One region of the Mesorhizobium sp. M0077 genome, then DNA from elsewhere that is predicted to be linked to it. Evidence: predicted binding sites of a transcription regulator. Region 1 holds the regulator's gene; each other region holds the start of a gene.

Region 1 (7,668 bases):
CGATGCGCAGCACCATCGTGCCGCCGGTGTGCTTGGCGTACAGCCAGTTGAACAGCGCCGTGCGCGCGCCGCCGATATGCAGATAGCCGGTGGGCGAGGGGGCAAAACGGGTGACGACTGTGTCGGACATGGAATTCTCGGGAACCTTGGAAAGCGGGGCGTGATCGCGCGGACTTTCGCGCTTTGCGCGTTCATGTAGCATAGGGGGTCTGGGGCGCAAGGGGCAGACCCGATGGCTGGACGTGGCCGGGGCACGTCGGCAATTATCGGTTGCGTCAACTGGCGCTGGAGCCTTGTAGCACAAAATCTGTTCGCACCTCCGCGCAACCTCGTTTGGCAGCAGCGTCAATGTCTGGGTTTCATTCGGCTGCAGCGTCCGTCACAGTGCCTGGAACATCGCTGCGACGGTGGTGCCCCCTCTGACGAGCGGACATTTCTTCACGGAGGCGGCACTGCCCGACTACAACGCCGCCGTGACAGCGTTGGCTTGGTCACGCATATTGACCTTTCTGCAATCATTATCGTGAACACCGCAACCTGTGTGCAGTCCGGTCTCGCCACTAAGGAGGCATGATTGAAAGAAGGACTACCGATGACCAGAAACGCCGACCATACGGAGGGTGATCCGTTCTACCATGGTACCCGGGCGGATTTGAAACCCGGGGATCTGCTGAGCGTCGGCCACCCTTCTAATTTCAGAGGTAAACCACTGTCATGGATCTATTTCACCCAGACACTGGAAGCCGCCATCTGGGGAGCAGAGCTTGCAACGGGTGACGGTCGTCAAAGGATTTACATCGTAAAGCCGACGGGGTTTTTTATGGATGACCCTAACCTGACCGATAAAAAATTTCCCGGTAATCCGACGAAATCCTACCGCTCCCGTGATCCGTTACTCATCCTGGGGGAGCTCGCTGAATGGCAGGGTCATACACCCGAACAATTGAAGGCAATGCACGATGGGCTTGCTCGCCTGAGGGCGGAGGGCCGAGATATGATTGAGGATTGAGCGTCCTTGGCGGGTCAATTCCGGCGCGGTGGACGCGACCGCACGGACTTTCGCGCTTTGCGCGTTCATGTAGCATAGGAGGTCTGGGGCGCAAGGGGCAGACCCGATGGCTGGACGTGGCCGGGGCACGAAGGAAGGCGAAGGCGCCGAGGCAAGCGTCAGCGAACGCTCGCTGTTTGCCGATAGTCCCTATGCCGAGCCGCTGCCCCTCGCGCTGCCTGAGCCGCATCCCGGCGTCGCTCCTGCGCTGCCCGGTCACGCGTTGCCGGCGCAAGTCACAGCGCCCGGATCTATCGCCCGTCTGCGCAGACGGCTTCGCCGTCCGTCATGGCCCGCGCTCCGCCGCAGCCTTGCCGTGGCCGCCAACACGGAGCTCGACCGGGGCGTCGCCTTCCTGCTGGTGCCGGTTTTCCTGGCGGCCGGCGTCATCATTTATTTCTCGCTGGCCGGCGAGCCCGGCTTTGCGCAGCCAATCGCCATTGTGGTGCTGGCGACATGTTGCGCTGTCGCCACGCGACCTCGGCCGAGGACGCATCTGTTCTGCATGGCCGCGATGCTGTGCGCGCTCGGCGTCGTCGCCGCCAAAGTCGAGACCTGGCGCGCCGGAACGCAGATGCTCGGCTCCGAGATCCAGACACGGCTGACCGGCCGCGTCGTCAGTCTCGAACAGATGGAGAGCGGGCGCATCAGGCTGACGCTTGACGTGGTTTCGACCGCTTACCCCAAGCTGCGCTACGCCCCGGAGCGGGTCAGGCTCTCGGCGCGGACCGTTCCCGCCGATATGACCGCCGGCTCCCTGATCACCGGCTATGCCAGGCTGTTGCCGCCGACCGGTCCGGTGCGGCCGGAGAGCTACGATTTCTCCTTCGACAGCTATTTCACCGGTATCGGCGGCAGCGGCTTCTTTCTCGGCAATCCGAAAACCATTGCTACGCAGGGACCGCCGCCGCTGACCGCGCGGCTTTCCTCGGCAATCGAGAACGCGCGCGAAAACATTGCCGACCATATCAGGGGCAAGATCGGCGGCGCCGAAGGCGAGATTGCCGCGGCGCTGATTGTCGGCGTGCGCGCCGGCATCCCGGACGAGGTCAACGAAGCGATGCGGCGCACCGGCATCTACCACATCATCTCCATCTCCGGCCTGCATATGGCGCTGGTTGCCGGCACCATCATGGCGTTGCTGCGCGGCGCCTTTGCGCTGTTTCCGGATTTCTCCTCGCGCCGGCCGGTGAAGAAATATGCAGCAGTGGCAGCACTCGTCTCCATCGCCGCCTATCTCGTCATTTCAGGCATCGTGGTGGCTGCCGAGCGCAGTTTCATCATGCTGGCGGTCATGCTTGTCGCCGTGCTGTTTGATCGCGCCGCACTCACCATGCGCAATCTGGCGATCTCCGCCATGGCCGTCATCCTGGTGTCGCCGCACGAGGTGGTCGGTCCCAGCTTCCAGATGTCGTTTGCCGCCACTGCCGCCCTTGTCGGCGCCTATGCCGGCTGGGCCGATTACCGCGCCGACAAGGTGAGAACGCCACCGGCAAAGCGCTCCTTCGTCGGCTTCCTGTCGCGAAAATTCGCGCTGGCCATGGGCGGCCTCGCCATGACCTCGATCATCGCCGGCAGTGCAACCTTGCTGTTCGCCATCTGGCATTTTCAGCGTGTGTCGCCGCTCAGCCTGATCGCCAATCTGGCCGTGATGCCGATTGTATCGTTGATCGTCATGCCGTTTGCCGTGCTCAGCGCGCTGGCGATGCCGTTCGGCGCCGACGGACCGTTCCTCTATGTGATGGGCAAAGGCCTGACGGCGATGATCGCCATATCGGCCTGGATTTCCGAGCGCTCGCCGGTCGATGCCGTCGGGTTGATTTCCATCCGCTCGGTGCTGCTGGTGACGGTCGCCCTCGTCATCGCCACCATGGCCACCACCTGGCTCAGGCTGGCGGCCGTGCCTTTCGCGCTGGCCGGCCTGTTGACGGTGCCGCAGGTGCTTACGCCCGACGTGCTCATATCCGAGGATGCGCATCTGGTGGCCATGCCGATCGGTGGCGGCGAACTCGCCCTCAACCGCGAACGCTCCAACGAATTCACCACGGACAATTGGAAACGGGCGCTGCGGGCCGAAACCATTATCCCACCTGAGATTTTCGAGGCAACAGATACGCGGTTCGATCTCGATCCGCTCGATCTGCCGCCCGGCTCGCCCTTCTATTGCACCGGCGATCTCTGTATCGCCCGGCACCCTTCCGGAGCCATTGTAGCGCTTGCGAAAGACCGCAAGACGGCGCGGCCGGCCTGTGCCTTCGCGAGCCTGATCGTCATCGATGACGCCACCGCCTACAATCCGTGCCGCGACCCGCTGGTCTTGGTCGTGACGAAGAAACAACTCGCCCGCGACGGCAGCGCCGCCGTCTTCTTCGATCCACAATCGGCAGCGATAGCGCCAACGATCCACTTCGCCGTCGACAAGCCTTATCGCCCCTGGCACGAGCAGCGCCGCTTCTCACGCGAAGCCCGAGGCCTGCCGCCCTACAAGCAGCGTGAAAAGTACAAACCTAAGCCGGCTCAGTAACGCCTGATCAGCCCCACCAGCTTGCCTTGCACCTTGACCCTGTCGGGGCCGAAGATGCGGGTTTCGTAGGCCGGGTTTGCGGCTTCCAGCGCGATCGAGGCGCCCTTGCGGCGGAAGCGTTTCAGGGTCGCTTCCTCGTCGTCGACCAACGCCACCACGATCTCGCCGGGGCTGGCAGTGTCGGCATTGCGGATGATGACCGTATCGCCGTCGAAAATGCCGGCTTCGATCATCGAATCGCCCTTGACCTCGAGCGCGTAGTGTTCGCCGCCCATGATCATGTCGGGCGGCACCGAGATCGAATGGGTCTGATGCTGGATGGCGTCGATCGGCACGCCGGCGGCGATGCGTCCCATCACCGGGATTGAAATCGAGGAAACGGCATCGTCATTGCCGGCAGACATCGAACGCGACGGCGAGCCCGGCTTGATCTGGCGGCCGAGACCGCCTTGGCCCATCCCGCCTTGTCCCTGGCCGCCTTGCCCTTGGCCGGCTTGACCAAGACTGCCCTGAATGACGCTCGGTGAAAACTTCCTCGCCGCGTTGAGGCCTGGCGCGATCGAGTCGGGTAGCCGCAGCACTTCCAGCGCGCGCGCCCGGTTCGGCAGCCGGCGAATGAAACCGCGCTCCTCAAGCGCTGTGATCAGTCGGTGGATGCCGGACTTGGAGGCGAGGTCGAGCGCTTCCTTCATCTCGTCGAAGGACGGCGGGATTCCGCTCTCCTTCAGGCGTTCATGGATGAACATCAGAAGCTCATGTTGTTTGCGCGTCAGCATCGCGGCCCCCAAGGGTTCTGAAACCAGAATCAGAAAAAACAAACCCAGAACAAACACTATCTGTTCCAGTTGTGTTCCGCAACCTTTTAAAGTTTAATGAATGTGTTGACGTTTTGTTCAGCGTAACGTTCGGCACCGCGAGCGGCGCTCGTAGTCGTTGGCCGGCAACGCGGTGAAACGAAGACAAAGTGCCCTGCGTCGTCGGCTATGATCGCCGCTTCCCTTTCGGACGGGGCTGCGCAGCATCCGCGCCGGGTTCGCTCTGGGCATAGACCTGCAGCGTGTAGCCGATGTGAGCGGTCATCAGAGTTTTCGCACGTTCGACGTCGCGATCGAGGGCCGCTTCCATCAGGGCGGTATGGTGTTCGATCGCCACGGCGTCGCGCAGGGCCGCCACGGCCTTCCGGTGTCCATCCGTGCGGCCGGCGGCGGCGCGCAGCGTCGGGGCCAGACCCAGAAAGCGGTGATGGCGATGCAATTGGTCGGAAATCGTTGCATTGAAGCGCAGCAGCCAGCTGGATGTCGCGGCACTGAGCAGCGCCGCATGGAAGGCATCGTGTTTTTCGTACCACCCGTCGACCGCATCATCCGATGGATCGTCGAGAACAGACCCGCACCGTGAGAGACGATAGTGGGCGGCAACGACCGCGTCTTCCCACTCACGGTCGCCCTTCTCGATCGATTCCACCAGCAGGGGCAGTTCGACCACCAGCCGCGCACGCGCCAAATCCTCGAGCTCCGCCCGAGAGACGGGAGCGACCGCAAACCCGCGGTTGCTGATGGCGGTCACAAGCCGTTCCGCCTCCAGCCGCGACAGCGCCTCGCGCAACGGCGTCCAGCCGATGCCGTAGGTGTTGCGCAGCGTGCTCAGCTTCAACGGCGCGGCAGGCGCCAGCCGGGTCGCAAGAATATCGCGCCTGAGCAGGCGATAGGCCACTTCCGTCTTCGAGGTCTGCTCGTCATCCAGCATCGTGATCCATCAGACATAAACGCTCGGCGGATCATTATATATCAAAGCCTTTCAATGGGTGAATTATATATAATGTTTGACAGCTCAAGGGCGACCACTCAAGATCGCCGGCATGTTTGGGCGGCAGGCTCCGCCGCGCGCGTTTGTCCATGGAGGGGCGCCGGATCATGAGCACGACACCCGATCTCGCTACAATCGAAGCAATGGATGCCGCCGATCCGCTGCGCTCCATGCGTGAACGCTTTGTCTTGCCGCAAGGCGTGATTTATCTCGACGGCAATTCGCTGGGTGCCGCGTCACCAGCCGTCTTCAGCGAATTGCAACAGGCCGCCACGCAGGAATGGGCGCACGACCTCATTCGCGCCTGGAACACGGCTGGCTGGTTCAACATGCCGGTGGAACTGGGAGATCAGCTCGGACGACTGATCGGCGCGGCTGACGGGCAGACGGTGGTCTGCGACACAACCTCGATCAACATCTACAAGCTGCTGCACGCCGCGCTCGGCATGCGGCCGAATCGGTCGGTCATCGTTGCCGAGGGCGACAGTTTCCCGACCGACCTCTACATGGCCGAAGGCGTCGCCTCGACCCGGCCGGGAACGCGGCTGCGGCTGGAGGGCGTCGACGCGGCCGCAATCGAGGATCTGATCGACGACAGCGTTGCCGTCATCCTGGTCAACCACGTCAACTACAAATCCGGCCAGTTGCGCGACATGGCGGCGCTGACGCGCAAGGCACATGACGCCGGCGCGCTGATCATCTGGGATCTCTGCCACACCGCCGGTGCCTTGCCGGTCGAACTCGACCGTGCCAATGCCGATTTCGCTGTCGGCTGCACCTACAAATACCTCAATGGCGGCCCGGGCTCGCCGGCCTTCATCTACGCGGCCGAGCGCCACCATGGTGACATCAGGCAGCCGCTCAGCGGCTGGTGGGGCCATGCGCGGCCGTTTGCCTTCGAGCAGGGCTTTGCCGTTGGGAGCGGGATCCGCCGCTTCCTGTGCGGAACGCAGCCGGTGCTGTCGATGCGGGCGCTCAAAGGCGCGCTCGATATCTGGAACGACGTCGACATGGCGGCGGTGCGCAGAAAAAGCATCGCGCTGACCGACCTGTTTATCCAGCTCGTCGAAGCCAGATGCGGCGCCTACGGGCTTGAACTGGAAAGTCCTCGCGACGGCAGCCAGCGCGGCAGCCAGGTGTCGTTCCTCCACCCGCATGGCTACCAGGTGATGCGGGCGCTGATCGAGCGCGGCGTGATCGGCGATTTTCGGGCGCCGTCGACCATCCGTTTCGGCTTCACGCCGCTCTATGTCGGTTATGGCGATGTCTGGCAGGCGGTCGAAGCGCTGGAGGATATTTTGCGCACCGGCGCCTGGCAGGACGCCCGCTTCGCGGTGAAGACCGCGGTTACCTGAGAAACTAGAGCAATTTCAGGAAAAGTGTGAAGCGGTTTTCCGTCCGAAATTGCGTCAATCAAAGAGCTAGAGCATTTCGCCGTTTCCGTTAAACGGTGAAATGCTCTAGAGCCGGGTGCGGACCGTCCAGAGCTCCGGAAACAGCACGACCTCCAGCATCTTCTTCAGATAGGAGGCGCCTGAGGTGCCGCCCGTGCCGCGCTTCAAGCCGATGATGCGCTCGACCGTGGTGACGTGGTTGAAGCGCCAGCGGCGGAAATAATCCTCGAAGTCGACCAGCTTCTCGGCCAGTTCGTAGAGCATCCAGTAGCGCTGCGGGTCGCGGTAGACGGTTTGCCAGGCAGCCAGCACTTCTTCGTTCTCGACGCGCGTCTCGCGCCAGTCCGTGCGACTGGCGTCGGCGCCGATGTCGAAGCCATTGCGCGCCAAAAGCAGAAGCGCCTCGTCATAGAGCGACGGCGTGGCCAGGATGGCTTCCAGCCTGTCCGTAAGGTCGGGCCGGTGCTTGTGCGGCCCGAGCATGGCAAGGTTGCGGTTGCCGGCCATGAACTCGATAGCGCGGTACTGCCACGACTGGAAGCCCGAGGATTGGCCGAGCGCGTCGCGAAACTCGGTGTATTCGCTTGGCGTCATCGTGCGCAGCACGTCCCAGGCATTGTTGAGCTGCTCGAAGATGCGCGCGACGCGAGACAGCATCTTGAAGCTCGGTTCGAGGCGGTCGGCGCGGATAGAGCGGATCGCGGCGCCGATCTCGTGCAAAGCGAGCTTCATCCACAATTCCGATGTCTGATGCTGGATGATGAACAGCATCTCGTCATGGGCCGAAGACAGCGGCGCCTGCGCATCGAGCACCTTGTCCAGCTGCAGATAGTCGCTGTAGGACATCCGCTCCTTGAACGACATCTGCGCGCCATCGGACGCCGGATCGTGCGGCT
Region 2 (7,668 bases), 350 kb from region 1:
CCGCTTCAAGGACATTTTCCAGGAGGTCTACGAGGCTGAATTCGAGGCCGAGTTCAAGGCGAAGAAGCTGTGGTACGAGCACCGGCTGATCGACGACATGGTGGCCTCCGCCCTGAAATGGTCTGGCGGCTATGTCTGGGCCTGCAAGAATTATGACGGCGACGTCCAGTCCGACACGGTGGCGCAAGGTTTTGGCTCGCTCGGCCTGATGACCTCCGTGCTGATGACGCCGGACGGCAAGACGGTGGAAGCGGAGGCCGCGCACGGCACCGTGACGCGCCACTATCGCCAGCACCAGAAGGGCGAGGAAACCTCGACCAATTCGATCGCCTCGATCTTCGCCTGGACGCGCGGCCTCGCCCACCGCGCCAAGCTCGACGATAATGCCGAGTTGAAGCGATTTGCCGACACGCTGGAGAAGGTCTGCATCCAGACGGTTGAGAGCGGCTTCATGACCAAGGACCTGTCGCTCTTGATCGGTCCCGACCAACCATGGCTGTCGACCACCGGCTTCCTCGACAAGATCGACGAGAATTTGCAGAAGGCGATGGCGTAAGCCGGCAGCCATGGCCAAGCCGGTCGTCTACGGGGCGGACTACAGCGTCTATGTGCGCATCGTCCGCCTCGTGCTGGCGGAAAAAGGCATCGACTACGACCTTGTGCCGGTCGATGTCTTTGCCGCCGAGGGCACTCCCGCCTGGTACTTCGAGCATCACCCTTTCGGCCGCATTCCGGCCTTCGAGCACGGCGGGTTTCGCCTGTTCGAAACCAGCGCAATCGCCCGCTATGTCGACGAGGCGTTCGACGGCCCGGCACTGCAGCCAAAAGACGCCCGCACCCGCGCAACGATGAACCAGATCATCGGCATGCTCGACGCCTATGCCTACAGATCGATGGTCTGGGACGTCGCCGTCGAGCGGCTTGAGAAGGAAGCGCCAGACGAGGCACTGGTCGCCAACGGGCTGCGCCAGGCGGAAACGGTGCTGCGGGTGCTCACCGCACTCAAGCCTCCCGGGCCGTGGCTGCTCGGCGACCAGCTGACGCTGGTCGACCTGCATGCGGCATCCATCATCGCCTATTTCGTCAAGGTCGCCGACGGGCAAAAGCTGCTTGCGGCGTTCGCCGACATCCAGGCCTGGTGGGACGGCATCGCAAAACGTCCGAGCCTGGCGGCGGGCTGATATGGGTTCGGGCCATGGCTGACCCATCTCGCCAGGACGCGCTCACCATCGCCAGAATTGTCAGGGTCAACCACGCCGGTGAGTTCGGTGCGATCAGGATCTATTCGGCGCAGATTCTTGTCGCCAGGCGCTTCTGGCCGGATTGCGTGCCATCCTTGTCGGAGATGCTCGGGCACGAGCGCACGCATTGCGCCGCCTTCCGTGCCGCCATGCCGGCGCGGAAGGCGCGACCGTGCCGGGTGATGCAATTCTGGAGCTGGGGTGGCTGGCTGCTGGGTTTTGTGACCGCCCTGATTGGTCCGCAAGGCATCTGGGCCTGCACGGCGGCTGTTGAAGCGGCGGTGCACCGCCATCTGGATGATCAGCTGTTTTTTCTCGCCAACCGCGACCACGACTTGCACGGCATCATCCTGGCGATCCGCGAGGAAGAGCTCGCCCATCTTCATCACGCCGAAGAGCAGCTGAAATCGCCCGGCCCGGCGCTGAACTTTTTACGGTCGCTGATTTCGATGGCCGCGGACGTGCTGATCTGGCTGTCCACCTGGGGCGATTCCAGCAGAATGACGCGCGCCCTGAAGGCGGCGAAAAGAACTAGCTAGACGGACCGTCTAAGAGCTGATTGCCGGCTTGCCACTATCAGCCACAGAATGGCAAGCACGGCGGCGAAGGCCGGAAAGCCGCACACAAAACCAGATCAGGCATAGGGTGGCTTTCAGGCCGCCTCCAGCGCCGCCCTCACCGCGGCGATCGCATCATTGGCCTTCGAGGCGTCCGGGCCGCCGGCTTGCGCCATGTCGGGCCGTCCGCCACCGCCCTGCCCGCCCAATGCGGCCGAGGCAACGCGCACAAGATCGACAGCGCTGAAGCGGCCGACGAGATCGTCCGTCACGGCGACCACGACGCTTGCCTTGTTGTCTTCGCCCGCACCGACGAAGACGACGACGCCTGAGCCGAGCGAAGTCTTGCCGGCATCGGCCAGCGGCTTCAAATCCTTCGGCGACACGCCGGAAACCGCTTTGCCGAGGAAGCCGATACCGGCGACGGTTTCGGTGGTGGCCGGAGCATCGGCCGCGGCACCACCGCCCAGCGCGAGTTTCTTGCGCGCTTCGCTCAGCTCCTTCTCGAGCTTCTTGCGCTCCTCGAGCAGCGTCTCGACACGCGCCGGCACGTCGGCCGGCGAGATCTTCAGCACAGCCGCCGTCGCCTTCAGGCGCCTGTCCTGCTCGTCGAGATATTTTCGTGCGGCTTCGCCGGTCAGCGCCTCGATGCGGCGCACGCCGGCGGCGACTGCGCTGTCGGAGACGACACGGACCAGGCCGATATCGCCGGTCGCCCGGACATGGGTGCCGCCACAAAGTTCGACGGAATAGGGTCTATTGGCCTTGGCGCCATGCACGCCGGTGCCCATCGAGACGACACGCACCTCGTCGCCGTATTTTTCGCCGAACAGCGCCATGGCGCCTTCGGCGATGGCGTCGTCGACCGACATCAGCCGCGTCGTCACCGGGCTGTTCTGGACGACGATTTCGTTGGCCATGCGCTCGACCTCTTCGAGATCTTCGGCCGAGATCGGCTTGTTGTGCGAGATGTCGAAGCGCAGGCGCTCGGGCGCGACCAGCGATCCTTTCTGCGCGACATGGGTGCCCAGCACCTCGCGCAGCGCCTCATGGATCAGATGCGTTGCCGAATGGTTGGCACGCAGCCGGGTGCGGCGCGCATGGTCAACCTTCAGCTCGACGGCTGCACCTGGCTTGACCGTGCCGTTCGTCACCTTGCCCAGATGCACGAACAGGCCGTCGGCCTTTTTCTGCGTGTCGGAAACCTCGATCGAGAAACCTTCGCCGGAGATGATGCCGGTGTCGCCCATCTGGCCGCCCGACTCGCCATAGAACGGCGTCTGGTTGACGACCACCGCCACCACGTCGCCCTTGCCGGCGCTATCGACTGTCTTGCCGTCCTTGACCAGGGCCTGGATGAGGCCTTCCGCCTGTTCGGTCTCGTAGCCGAGGAATTCGGTGGCGCCGGCCTTCTCGCGTACAGAAAACCAGATGGTCTCGGTGGCCGCGTCGCCGGAGCCAGCCCAATGCTTGCGCGCTTCGGCCTTCTGCTGCTCCATCGCATGGGTGAAGCCGGCAAGGTCGACCGAGATGTTGCGCTGGCGCAGTGCGTCCTGCGTCAGATCGAGCGGGAAGCCGTACGTGTCATAGAGCTTGAACGCCGTCTCGCCATCCAGCATATCGCCGGCGTGCAGCGTATCCGTCGCCTCCGAGAGCAGGCCGAGGCCGCGCACCAGCGTCTTGCGGAACCTGGTCTCCTCGAGCTTCAGCGTCTCGGTGATCAGCTGTTCGCCGCGCAGCAGTTCGGGATAGGCCTGGCCCATCTCGCGCACCAGCGCCGGCACCAGTTTCCACATCAACGGCTCCTTGGCGCCGAGCAACTGCGCATGGCGCATGGCGCGGCGCATGATGCGGCGCAGCACATAGCCGCGGCCTTCGTTCGACGGCAGCACGCCGTCGGCAACCAGGAAGGAGGACGAGCGCAGATGGTCGGCAATGACGCGGAAGGAGGCGACCGTCTCCTTGTCCGGGCCCTGCCCGAGCGCCGATGACGCCGCATCGATCAGGTGGCGGAACAGGTCGGTCTCGAAGACGCTCTCCACCCCTTGCAGGATGGACGCCATGCGCTCCAGGCCCATGCCGGTGTCGATCGACGGCCGCGGCAGGTCGATGCGCTCATCCTTGGTGACCTGCTCATATTGCATGAACACCAGGTTCCAGAATTCAAGGAAGCGGTCGCCATCCTCCTCCGGGCTGCCGGGAGGGCCGCCCCAGATGTGCTCGCCACGGTCGATGAAGATTTCCGAGCACGGCCCGCACGGTCCGGTGTCGCCCATAGCCCAGAAATTGTCGGAGGTCGGGATGCGGATGATGCGGTCGTCGGAGAAACCGGCGATCTTCTTCCAGAAGCCGGCCGCCTCGTCATCGGTGTGATAGACGGTGACCAGCAGCTTGTCCTTGTTCAGGCCGAACTCCTTGGTAATCAGGTTCCAGGCCAGTTCGATGGCGCGCTCCTTGAAATAGTCGCCGAAGGAGAAATTGCCGAGCATTTCGAAAAAAGTCAGGTGGCGCGCGGTGTAGCCGACATTGTCGAGGTCGTTGTGCTTGCCGCCGGCGCGGACGCTTTTCTGCGCGGTGGTGGCGCGCGAATAGGACCGCTTCTCCAGGCCGGTAAAGACGTTCTTGAACTGCACCATGCCGGCATTGGTGAACATCAGCGTCGGGTCGTTGCGCGGCACCAGCGGGCTCGAGGCCACGACCTCGTGGCCCTCCTTGCGGAAATAGTCGAGGAATGTCGACCGGATCTCGTTCACGCCACTCATGACTGCTGCCTTTTCGCGAAAACCGCCGGCACGGCCGGCGGACACTGGTCTCTGCTTTTTAGAAGATTGACTTGGCCTTTTAGCGGGCACGCCCCACCCTGTCCAGAAACACGGAATTGGGCCATCCCGGCAACTGCCAAGCCGGCTTCACGCTGCCCAAAAACGAAAACCGCCGGCGCGAAGGCCGGCGGTTTGAAACGCAATACTAAAGAACTCGGTTACTTAATCATCGGATAATAGACTGGATTTTTATGGCCGAACTCTGGCCGTGCCCTACATGGCGCCGGATTCTTCCTCGAAGCCGTCGTCGCTTTCGCCGCGCTCGGGGCCGCCATTTTCAAGAAATTTCTCGGCGATCAGCCCGGCATTCTGCCGCAGCGCAAGTTCGATCTCACGCGCCGTGTCGGGATTGTCGCGCAGGAACAGTTTGGCGTTTTCGCGACCTTGGCCGAGACGCTGCGAATTGTAGGAGAACCAGGCGCCGGACTTCTCGACCACGCCGGCCTTGACGCCGAGATCGACCAGTTCGCCGGTCTTGGAGACGCCCTCGCCATACATGATGTCGAACTCGACCACCTTGAAGGGCGGCGCCAGCTTGTTCTTGACGACCTTGACGCGGGTCTGGTTGCCGACGACCTCGTCGCGGTCCTTGACCGAGCCGATGCGGCGGATGTCGAGGCGCACCGAAGCGTAGAATTTCAGCGCGTTGCCGCCGGTCGTGGTTTCGGGCGAACCGAACATGACGCCGATCTTCATGCGGATCTGGTTGATGAAGATGACCATGGTGTTGGAGCGCGAGATCGAGGCGGTCAGCTTGCGCAGCGCCTGGCTCATCAGACGCGCCTGAAGACCGGGCAGAGAATCGCCCATCTCGCCTTCGATTTCGGCGCGCGGCGTCAGCGCCGCCACCGAATCGACGACCAGCACGTCGATGGCGCCTGAACGCACCAGCGTGTCGCATATTTCTAGCGCCTGCTCGCCGGTGTCCGGCTGCGAGATCAAGAGGTTTTCCAGATCGACGCCGAGCTTGCGGGCATAGACCGGATCGAGTGCGTGCTCGGCATCGACGAAGGCGCAGATACCGCCTTTCTTCTGGGCTTCGGCAACTGTGTGCAGCGCCAGTGTCGTCTTGCCCGAGCTTTCCGGCCCGTAGATCTCGACGATGCGGCCGCGCGGCAGGCCGCCGACGCCAAGCGCGATGTCGAGGCCCAGCGATCCGGTCGGCACGGTTTCGATCTCGACGACCTGCTCGTTGGCGCCAAGCCGCATGATCGAGCCCTTGCCGAAGGCGCGCTCGATTTGCGACAGCGCCGCGTCCAGAGCCTTTGATTTGTCCACCGCTTTGTCCTCTACAAGCCGCAAAGAATTCTGAGCCATGATACATCACCCCTTGGTCGTCAATGAAGGCCGGACAATCCGTAATCCCTGCCCATTTTGTACTACTTTTGTTCTCGTTTGGCAAGAGGGGTCAAATATCTGAAAAGCAATCTTTATCCGGATTTGTTCTTTTTTTGTCTCACGCCTTCGTTTCCGGATGTATCCACCATTGGGCCAGACGCTCCGGCTGTTTCGATCGGCCGAATCGCCGGCTTGCCTGCGAAGCTCCGCCGCACAGCGTAGCGCTTGTGCGGCTCGAATAACAAAGGTCATATCGCCGGCATGGTGAAATCAGCAAAGATACTGGCGGTGGGCGGCGCCCATATCGATCGCCGCGGCCAGGTGTCGGGCACGTACGTGCCCGCGGCGTCCAACCCCGGCACGATGCGCGAGGATGTCGGCGGCGGCGTATTCAACGCGCTGCGCAGCCTGGTGCGGCGCGGCGTCTCGGCCTCGCTTTTGTCGGTGCGCGGCGGCGATGCCTCGGCCGAGACGGTTGCGCGCGCCATCGCCGACTCCGGCATTGCCGACCTGTCGGCGGTTTTCCTCGACCGCACGACGCCGAGCTACACGGCGCTGATCGATCGCGACGGTGAGCTGATCACCGGCTTTGCCGATATGGCGCTCTACGATTTGGCGTTCCCCAAGCAGATCCGCCGCTCCAAGGTGCGCGAGGTGGTCGCCGAGGCCGATGCGGTGCTCTGCGACGCCAATCTGTCATCAACGGCGCTGGAGCGGCTGGTGGGGCTCGCCGCCGGCAAGCCGGTGTTCGCCATTGCCATTTCGCCGGCCAAGGTGGTGCGGATGATACCGGTGCTGAAGGAGCTCGCGCAGGTCTTCATGAACCGGCGCGAGGCCATGGTGCTGGCCGGCGTCGATGCCAATGCCACCGAGCGCGAGACCGTCGACGGACTGCGCTGCAGCGGCCTCACCAGTGGCGTGGTGACGGCGGGCGACGGCCCGGTGCTGGGATTCGACGAAGCCGGCGCCTTCTCTATCCTGCCGCCGGCGCCGAGAAAAGTCGCCGACGTCACCGGCGCCGGCGACGCGCTGGCCGGCGCCACCATCGCTGCCCTGCTGCGCGGCCTGGCATTGCGCCAGGCCCTCCGCGAAGGCGTTGCCGCGGCGACGCTCGCCATCGAAAGTTCGGATGCCGTGCCGGCCTTCACCGCCGCGACCTTCACCGAGGCACTGGCTCTTGTGCCCGACGCGCAGGAAATGGCATGAGGGCGGCCAATTGCCATTGCCGGAGCGCGACGTCCAAGCGGACGCGCGGATCTCCGGATCGGAGACCATCATGACACCGCAAAGCGCCCGCCCCTTGATCGACCTCCACGCGCCCGTGGCCGAGGCGCTCGCCGCTGGCCGCCCGGTCGTGGCGCTGGAGAGCACCATCATCACCCATGGCATGCCTTACCCCGACAATGGCGCCATGGCCGCCAATGTCGAAAAGATCATCCTGGACAATGGCGCGGTGCCGGCGACGATCGCCGTGGTCGCCGGCCGAATCAAGATCGGACTGTCCGACGGCGAGCGCGAGTCGCTGGCCATGACCGGCGATGCCATGAAGCTGTCGCGCGCCGATCTCGGCTTTGCAGTCGCGCAAGGCCGCACCGGCGGCACCACGGTCGCCGCCACCATGATCGCGGCCGACATGGTCGGGATAAAGGTGTTCGCCACCGGCGGCATTGGCGGCGTCCACAAGGGCGCGGAAAAAAGCTTCGACATCTC
Region 3 (7,668 bases), on a different contig from region 1:
GGCGACCAATGCGGCGACGGTATAGTCGAGCCACAGGAATGACGGCTTGTCCTGGAGCACCGGCGTGGCAACGAAGAAGGCGATGATGGCGAGGTCGATGATGACCGCCGCCAGTTGAAACCGGAACGCCACCGGCGTGCGCCCGTGATAGAGCTTGCGCAGCCTGTCACGCAGCCGCGCCATCGCTGAGTTTTGCTGCAATCCGTCCTTCTCGGCTGCCTTCATCACAAGTGCGTAACGGTCCCAGCCGGGGCCGTCTAGAGCATGATCCCAAAAAGTGGGTGCCGGTTTTGGAAAAGATCATGCTCCAACAAAGGGTTAGATCATGATGAGATTTCAACCAAATCTCATCATGACCTGACCCGGTGATCGTCACCCCTCCACCACCTTGCCGTCCGGCCCCACGAGGCGCCAGGCCGAGGCGGTGTCGTAGACGAACCGCTCCTCCGCAATCCGGTCACCATGCCAGCGCTGCAGGGCCACCTCTTCCAGCCGGCGCACGGTGCCGGCCTTGTCGACACGGTCGAAGGTCCAGCGTATGGCGACATTGTCGCCATCGACCAGGAATGTCTGGACAGGATGGGTGTGCATCTTCTCGATCCGGTCGAGTGCTGCCTGCTCATGCGCCATCAGTGTTTCCTTGCCGCGCCGCGGGACGCCGAGATTTTCCTGCATGGTGGCATCGTCATGGTAGAAGTCGGCGATCGCCTTGACGTGGCAGCCTTCGACCACCTCCTTGAGGAAGGCTTCGACGCGTTCGCGGCTGGGCATGATTGTGCGTTCCTGTGAAGTTTCTGCTCAACGCATGTGGTTCAAAGGAAGGTCAGTTCAACCACGCCCCGCACGCTGGCCCTATCGGCTGCAATGTCAGGCCCAGAGCATCTTTAGGCCGTCATGCACTGGCCGACGTCGATGCGACTGCCGTGTATATCAGCGCAGCCTAGACGAGCTCGACCTCGACCACCCCCGGCACCGCGCGCATGGCCGACGCGATTTGCGGCGAGATGCGGTAGCGGTTGGGCAATTCGATCTCGATCTCGCCTTGGCCGGCCTCCTTGATCAGCACGAAGCTGACCTGGCCTTCGCCCTTCACCGCCAGTTGGCCGGCCAGCATGCCGATCGGAGCCGCATCGCGCACGAAGATGCGCAGCGCCTTCTGGATGCGGCTGGCCTCATCCTCCAGCGACTGCACCGTCTGGATGCGCAGATTGACCCCTTCGGGCCTATCCTCGGCCGAAACGGTGATCACCACCGAACGTCCGGGCTCGAGCAGATCGCGATACTGCGCCAACCCTTCCGAAAACAGCACGGCTTCATATTGGCCAGATGTGTCGGAAAAGGCGATGACGCCCATCTTGTTGCCGGTTCGGGTCTTGCGCTCCTGCTTGGTGGTGACGGTGCCGGCGAGCCGGCCCGCGGCGGCACCGCGTTTGACCGCAGCCGAGAACTCGCCCCAGTTTTGCACGCGCATCTTCTGCAGGGCCGCCTTGTACTCGTCGAGCGGATGCGCCGAAAGATAGAAGCCGACGACCTGGAATTCACGGTGCAGCCGGTCGGCGGCAAGCCACGGATCGGTCTGCGGCAAATTGAGCGCCTGCTGCTGCGCGCCGAGCGACGCGCCGAAAATGTCGTGCTGGCCCGAAATGGCATTCTGCTGCGCCAGCGAAGCCAGCCCCATCATCCGTTCGACGCCGGCCATCATCTGGGCGCGGTCGTGGCCGAAGCAGTCGAGCGCGCCGGCCATGATCAGGCTTTCGAAGACGCGCTTGCCGACGATCTTGGGATCGACCCTTTCACAGAAATCGGCGAGATTCTTGAACGGCTTTTCGCCGCGCATGGCGACGATGTGCTCGACCGCAGCGTCGCCGACGCCCTTGAGGGCCGCCAGCGAATAATAGATGCGGTTCTCGCCGACCTCGAAATTGCGGAAGCTGGTCATCGCCGACGGCGCCACCACCTCGATGCCGAGACGCAGCGCATCCTGGCGGAAATCGGCGAGTTTCTCGGTATTGCCCATGTCGAGCGTCATCGACGCCGCCAGGAACTCGACGGGGTAATGCGCCTTGAGATAGGCGGTCTGGTAGGACACGACGGCGTAGGCGGCCGCGTGCGATTTGTTGAAGCCGTAGTCGGCGAACTTGGCCAGAAGGTCGAAGATGAAGTCGGCCTGCGGCTTGCCGACGCCGCGTTCGACCGCACCGGTGACGAAACGCTCGCGCTGCTTGTCCATTTCGGCGCGGATCTTCTTGCCCATCGCGCGACGCAGCAGATCGGCTTCGCCGAGCGAATAGCCCGACAGTTCCTGCGCGATCTGCATCACCTGTTCCTGGTAGACGATGACGCCTTGCGTCTCCTTCACCAGATGGTCGATTTTGGGATGGATCGAGGCCATCTCCTCCTCGCCATGTTTTCTGGCATTGTAGGTCGGGATGTTCTCCATCGGGCCGGGACGGTAGAGCGCCACCAGCGCGATGATGTCCTCGATGCAGTCGGGCCGCATGCCGATCAGCGCCTTGCGCATGCCGGCACTTTCCACCTGGAACACACCGACCACTTCGCCGCGCGACAGCATGGCGTAGGTTTCAGGATCGTCGAGCGGGATCGTCGCCAGGTCGATCTCGATGCCGCGCCGGCGGATCAGCTTCACCGCCGTCTCCAGCACCGTCAGCGTCTTCAGGCCGAGGAAGTCGAATTTTACCAGCCCGGCCTGCTCGACATATTTCATGTTGAACTGGGTGACCGGCATGTCGGAGCGCGGATCGCGGTACATCGGCACCAGTTCCGACAAGGGCCGGTCGCCGATGACGATGCCGGCGGCGTGCGTCGAAGCGTGGCGGTAGAGCCCTTCCAGCTTTTGCGCCATATCGAGCAGCGTCTGCACGATTGGCTCCTTCTCCGCCTCCTCGGCAAAGCGCGGCTCGTTGGCGATGGCATCCGCCAGCTTGACCGGATTGGCGGGGTTCTGCGGCACCATTTTGGAGAGCTTGTCGACTTGGCCGTAAGGCATTTGCAACACGCGGCCGACGTCGCGCAGCACCGCGCGCGCCTGCAGCGTACCGAAGGTGATGATCTGCCCAACCTGGTCGCGGCCATATTTCTGCTGGACGTAGCGGATGACCTCTTCGCGCCGGTCCTGGCAGAAGTCGATGTCGAAGTCGGGCATCGACACGCGGTCGGGGTTGAGGAAGCGCTCGAACAGCAGCGAGAAGCGCAGCGGATCGATGTCGGTGATGGTCGTGGAATAAGCGACCAGCGATCCGGCGCCCGAACCACGGCCCGGCCCGACCGGAATGCCTTGCGCCTTGGCCCATTTGATGAAGTCGGCGACGATCAGGAAATAGCCGGGAAACTTCATCTTCTCGATGATGGAGAGTTCGAAATCGAGCCGCTCGCGGTATTGTTCGACCGTGTAGCCGGAAGTGGGCCCATGCGCAGCCAGCCGCGCCTCCAGCCCCTCATGCGCCTGCCGGCGTAGCTCATCGGCCTCCGCTTTCAGCGCCACCTCATTGTCGGCGACATCGCCGCCGGTAAAGCGTGGCAGGATCGGATTGCGGGTCTTGGGATAATAGGAACAGCGCAGCGCGATCTCGACGGTGTTGTCGATCGCTTCCGGCAGGTCGGCGAACAGCCGCGCCATATCCGCCTGGCTGCGCAGGAAATTGTCCGAAGTCAGCCGGCGACGGTTGTCGGCGGCAACCACCGAACCCTCGGCAATGGCGATCAGAGCATCATGCGCGTCATAGTCGTCGCGGGCGGCGAAGAACGCCTCATTCGTGGCGACCAGCGGCAGATCATGGATATAGGCAAGGTCGACCGATGATTTCTCGATAGCGCGGTCATAACCGGAAACACGGTCCAGCTCGACATAGAGCCGGTCGCCGAACAGCGCCTTGAGTGCCAGAAGCCGCGTCTCGGCAAGATCTCGGCGATCCTCCTTCAGCGCCCGGCCGATCGGGCCGCGCGGCCCGCCGCTGAGGCAGATCAGGCCATCGCAATGGCCTTCCAGCATTGCTGACGTCAGATGCACGGGCTCGCCCGGCGGCGTCTCCAGATAGACCTGGCTGACCAGCCTGACGAGGTTGCTATAGCCAACCTCGGTGGCGGCGAGCAGCACCACGGCGTTCATCTCCGGCCCGTGGCGGCGGCGGTCGCGCTGTGCGTCACTGGTCTCGCCGGAAAAGGCGAGATCGATCTGGCAGCCGATAATCGGCTGGATGCCTTCCTTCACCGCCTTCTGGGCGAACTCAAGCGCGCCGAACAGATTGTTTGTGTCGGTGACGGCGATTGCCGGGCACTCGTCCTTGACGGCATGACCGACAACGGCGGCGACCTGCAAGGCGCCCTCGAGCAGCGAATACGCCGAATGCACGCGCAGATGGATGAACGGCCGCGCCGGCGCCTCCGGGCGCGCAGCAGCGAGCGCTGCTTCGCGCCTCAGGGGATCGCGTGGAAGTTTGTCATCCGCCATGATGTTTCAAATTGCTCGAAGGGCTTTGAGTCGATGGAGATGTATTGTCCCGGACCGGGCGATGCCAGTCCAGCACAAATGACCACCGACCACAGGCTTCCGTACCCAGCCGCACGGCTCAGAGATTGTTCGAAATTCGCTCTGGCGAGTCATATGATGGTGGTTTCGAGAACCGGAGCGCAGCGGCCATTGGTCCGTGAGCACGGGAAGCGCAGAAACCACCTTCAGGCCGCCGGAATAGAATTTCCAAACAATCACTAGGCGAACTCCATGATCACCGCATCCACAGCCAGGCTGTCACCCGGCTTGGCGTTGAGCTTCGACACGACAAGATCGCGGTCGGCGCGCAACACGTTTTCCATCTTCATCGCCTCGACCACGGCCAGCGTCTCGCCGGCCTTGACCTCCTGCCCCTCGGCAACCGCGATCGACACGACCAGGCCCGGCATCGGGCAAAGCAGCATCTTGGACGTGTCCGGCGCCACCTTTTCCGGCATCAGCCTTTCCAGTTCAGCCGTGCGCGGCAGCATGGCGCGCGCCGTCACCGACATGCCTTTCCAGGCAATGCGCAGGCCGTTTGGCGCCGGCCTGATCTGCGCCGTGACCTTGCGGGCACCGACAGTGCCGCGCCAGATGAGGTCGCCCGGCCGCCAGTCGGACGCCACGGTCAGCGCTTTGCCGCCATCGACCGACAGATCGATTTCCATCGGAATGGAGATCATGCCCTCGATGATCGAAGCCTGGAGATAGTCGTCGCCGAGCTTCACCACCCAATCGCGCTTGAGTGCGCCCGAATGCGGCGCCAGCCGCCCGCCCAGCCGGTCAAGCCGATCGCGGCGCAGAAGCTCGACCGCGGTGGCGATCGCCGCCAGCACTGCCTTTTCATCGCCATTGGGCACGATCGGCGCGAAGCCGTTAGGATATTCCTCGGCGATGAAGCCCGTCGATATCCGCCCCTCGCGCCAGCGCGGATGCTGCATCAGCGCCGCCAGGAACGGGATGTTGTGCTCGATGCCGTCGACGACGAAACTGTCCAGCGCTTCCGACATGGCATCGATGGCCTCGATACGCGTGGGCGCCCAGGTGCAGAGTTTTGCCACCATCGGATCATAGAACATCGGAATCTCGGAGCCTTCGGTGACGCCGGTGTCGTTGCGGATGACGACATCGCCGAACGTGCCCTCCTCCGGCGGCCGGTAGCGCGTCAACCGGCCGATCGAGGGCAGGAAATTGCGATAGGGATCCTCGGCATAGAGCCGGCTTTCCACCGCCCAGCCGTTCAGCTTGACGTCGCTCTGCTCGATCGCCAGCTTCTCGCCGGCGGCGACACGGATCATCTGCTCGACCAGGTCGATGCCGGTAACAAGCTCCGTCACCGGATGCTCGACCTGCAATCGTGTATTCATTTCAAGGAAATAGAAGTTCTTTTCAGCATCGACGATGAACTCGACGGTGCCGGCGCTCTGGTAATCGACCGCCTTGGCCAGCGCCACGGCCTGCTCGCCCATGGCCTTGCGCGTCTTGGCATCGAGGAATGGCGACGGCGCCTCTTCCGCAACCTTCTGGTTCCGGCGCTGGATCGAGCATTCGCGCTCGCCGAGATAGAGGGCGGTGCCATGCGCGTCGGCCAGCACCTGGATTTCGATATGACGCGGATCGACGACGAACTTTTCGATGAAGACGCGGTCGTCGCCGAACGAGCTTTTCGCCTCCGAGCGCGCCCGGTCGAAGCCGTCGCGCACTTCCGACTGGCTCCAGGCAATGCGCATGCCTTTACCGCCGCCGCCGGCCGAGGCCTTGATCATCACGGGATAACCGATCTCGCCGGCGATCTTTTCCGCATGGTCGGCATTTTCGATGACACCAAGCCAGCCCGGTACCGTCGACACTTCTGCGGCATTGGCGAACTTCTTCGATTCGATCTTGTCGCCCATCGCCTTGATCGCCTTGGGTTTCGGACCGATGAAGACAATGCCCTCAGCCTCAAGCGCTTCGCAGAAAGCGGCCCGCTCCGACAGAAATCCGTAGCCGGGATGCACGGCCTGCACGCCCGTCTCCTTGCAGGCAGCAATGATCTTCTCAGGCAGGAGATAGCTTTGCGCGGCAGGCGATGGGCCGATATGCACGGCCTCGTCGGCCATTTCGACGTGCACGGCGTCGCGATCGGCGTCGGAATAGACCGCGACGGTGGCAATCCCCATCCTGCGCGCCGTCTTGATGACGCGGCAAGCAATCTCGCCGCGATTGGCGATCAGGATTTTCGTGAACATCGAATGCGTTTCCTCGGGTCTTTCGTCTTTCTTATGGGCTTCGGCAGCCGGGCTCAAGCACCGCCGGCAGCGCACCCATCAAGACACTCCCGGCCCGCCAGGCCCGTGCCGAGGGGCGAAGGTTGGGCTCGCCGACGACTGGGCCAAGATTTGCGCCATATTTGGTCGCCAAATCGGGTTGAAACAGTATAAAAACCCTGAAAGCCTGAAGACCAATCGCCTTGGGAGGAATTGCCTGATGAAAACCCGCGCCGCTGTCGCTGTCGCCGCCGGAAAGCCGTTGGAAATCATGGAGGTCGACCTCGACGGACCGCGCGAAGGCGAGGTGCTGGTCGAGATCAAGGCGACCGGCATCTGCCACACCGACGAGTTCACTTTGTCGGGCGCCGATCCCGAAGGCCTGTTTCCGGCAATCCTCGGCCATGAAGGGGCCGGCGTTGTCGTCGATGTCGGCAAGGGCGTCACCTCGGTCAAGAAGGGCGACCACGTCATCCCGCTTTACACGCCGGAATGCCGGCAGTGCCCGTCCTGCCTGTCGCGCAAGACCAATTTGTGCACCGCCATCCGCGCCACCCAGGGCCAGGGCTTGATGCCCGATGGCTCCTCGCGCTTCTCGATCGGCAAGGACAAGATCTTCCATTATATGGGCTGCTCGACCTTCTCGAACTTCACCGTGCTGCCCGAGATCGCGCTCGCCAAGGTCAACCCGGACGCGCCCTTCGACAAGATCTGCTACATCGGCTGCGGCGTTACCACCGGCATCGGCGCGGTCATCAACACCGCCAAGGTCGAGCAAGGCGCGACTGCTGTCGTCTTTGGTCTCGGTGGCATCGGCCTCAACGTCATCCAGGGCCTGAAGCTCGCCGGCGCCGACATGATCATCGGTGTCGACCTCAACAACGACAAGAAGGCATGGGGCGAGCGCTTCGG

The links. The regulator LexA, encoded in region 1, represses DNA repair genes until DNA is damaged. The targets are predictions, from matches to a motif close to TGTTCNNNNTGTGTTCNG.
Region 2: recA (recombinase RecA) is a predicted target of LexA. The motif match lies at 5,996-6,013, and genes of this name have one in related genera.
Region 3: dnaE (DNA polymerase III subunit alpha) is a predicted target of LexA. The motif match lies at 4,595-4,612, and genes of this name have one in related genera.

What each region holds. Positions count from the first base shown of each region.
Region 1 covers NZ_JAMYUL010000002.1:22,708-30,375, reverse strand. The annotation lists gene gltX (glutamate--tRNA ligase) at 1-130, opposite strand, end outside; gene arr (NAD(+)--rifampin ADP-ribosyltransferase) at 593-1,009, shown strand; gene NKJ57_RS04285 (ComEC/Rec2 family competence protein) at 1,116-3,572, shown strand; gene lexA (transcriptional repressor LexA) at 3,566-4,348, opposite strand; gene NKJ57_RS04275 (GntR family transcriptional regulator) at 4,554-5,318, opposite strand; gene kynU (kynureninase) at 5,486-6,733, shown strand; gene kynA (tryptophan 2,3-dioxygenase) at 6,839-7,668, opposite strand, start outside.
Region 2 covers NZ_JAMYUL010000002.1:369,599-377,266, forward strand. The annotation lists gene NKJ57_RS06030 (NADP-dependent isocitrate dehydrogenase) at 1-556, shown strand, start outside; gene NKJ57_RS06035 (glutathione S-transferase family protein) at 567-1,181, shown strand; gene NKJ57_RS06040 (demethoxyubiquinone hydroxylase family protein) at 1,196-1,780, shown strand; gene alaS (alanine--tRNA ligase) at 1,894-4,560, opposite strand; gene recA (recombinase RecA) at 4,834-5,937, opposite strand; gene NKJ57_RS06055 (carbohydrate kinase family protein) at 6,220-7,164, shown strand; gene NKJ57_RS06060 (pseudouridine-5'-phosphate glycosidase) at 7,235-7,668, shown strand, end outside.
Region 3 covers NZ_JAMYUL010000006.1:68,822-76,489, forward strand. The annotation lists gene NKJ57_RS14365 (potassium channel family protein) at 1-225, opposite strand, end outside; gene NKJ57_RS14370 (nuclear transport factor 2 family protein) at 373-771, opposite strand; gene dnaE (DNA polymerase III subunit alpha) at 941-4,468, opposite strand; gene NKJ57_RS14380 (acetyl-CoA carboxylase biotin carboxylase subunit) at 4,726-6,738, opposite strand; gene NKJ57_RS14385 (S-(hydroxymethyl)glutathione dehydrogenase/class III alcohol dehydrogenase) at 6,977-7,668, shown strand, end outside.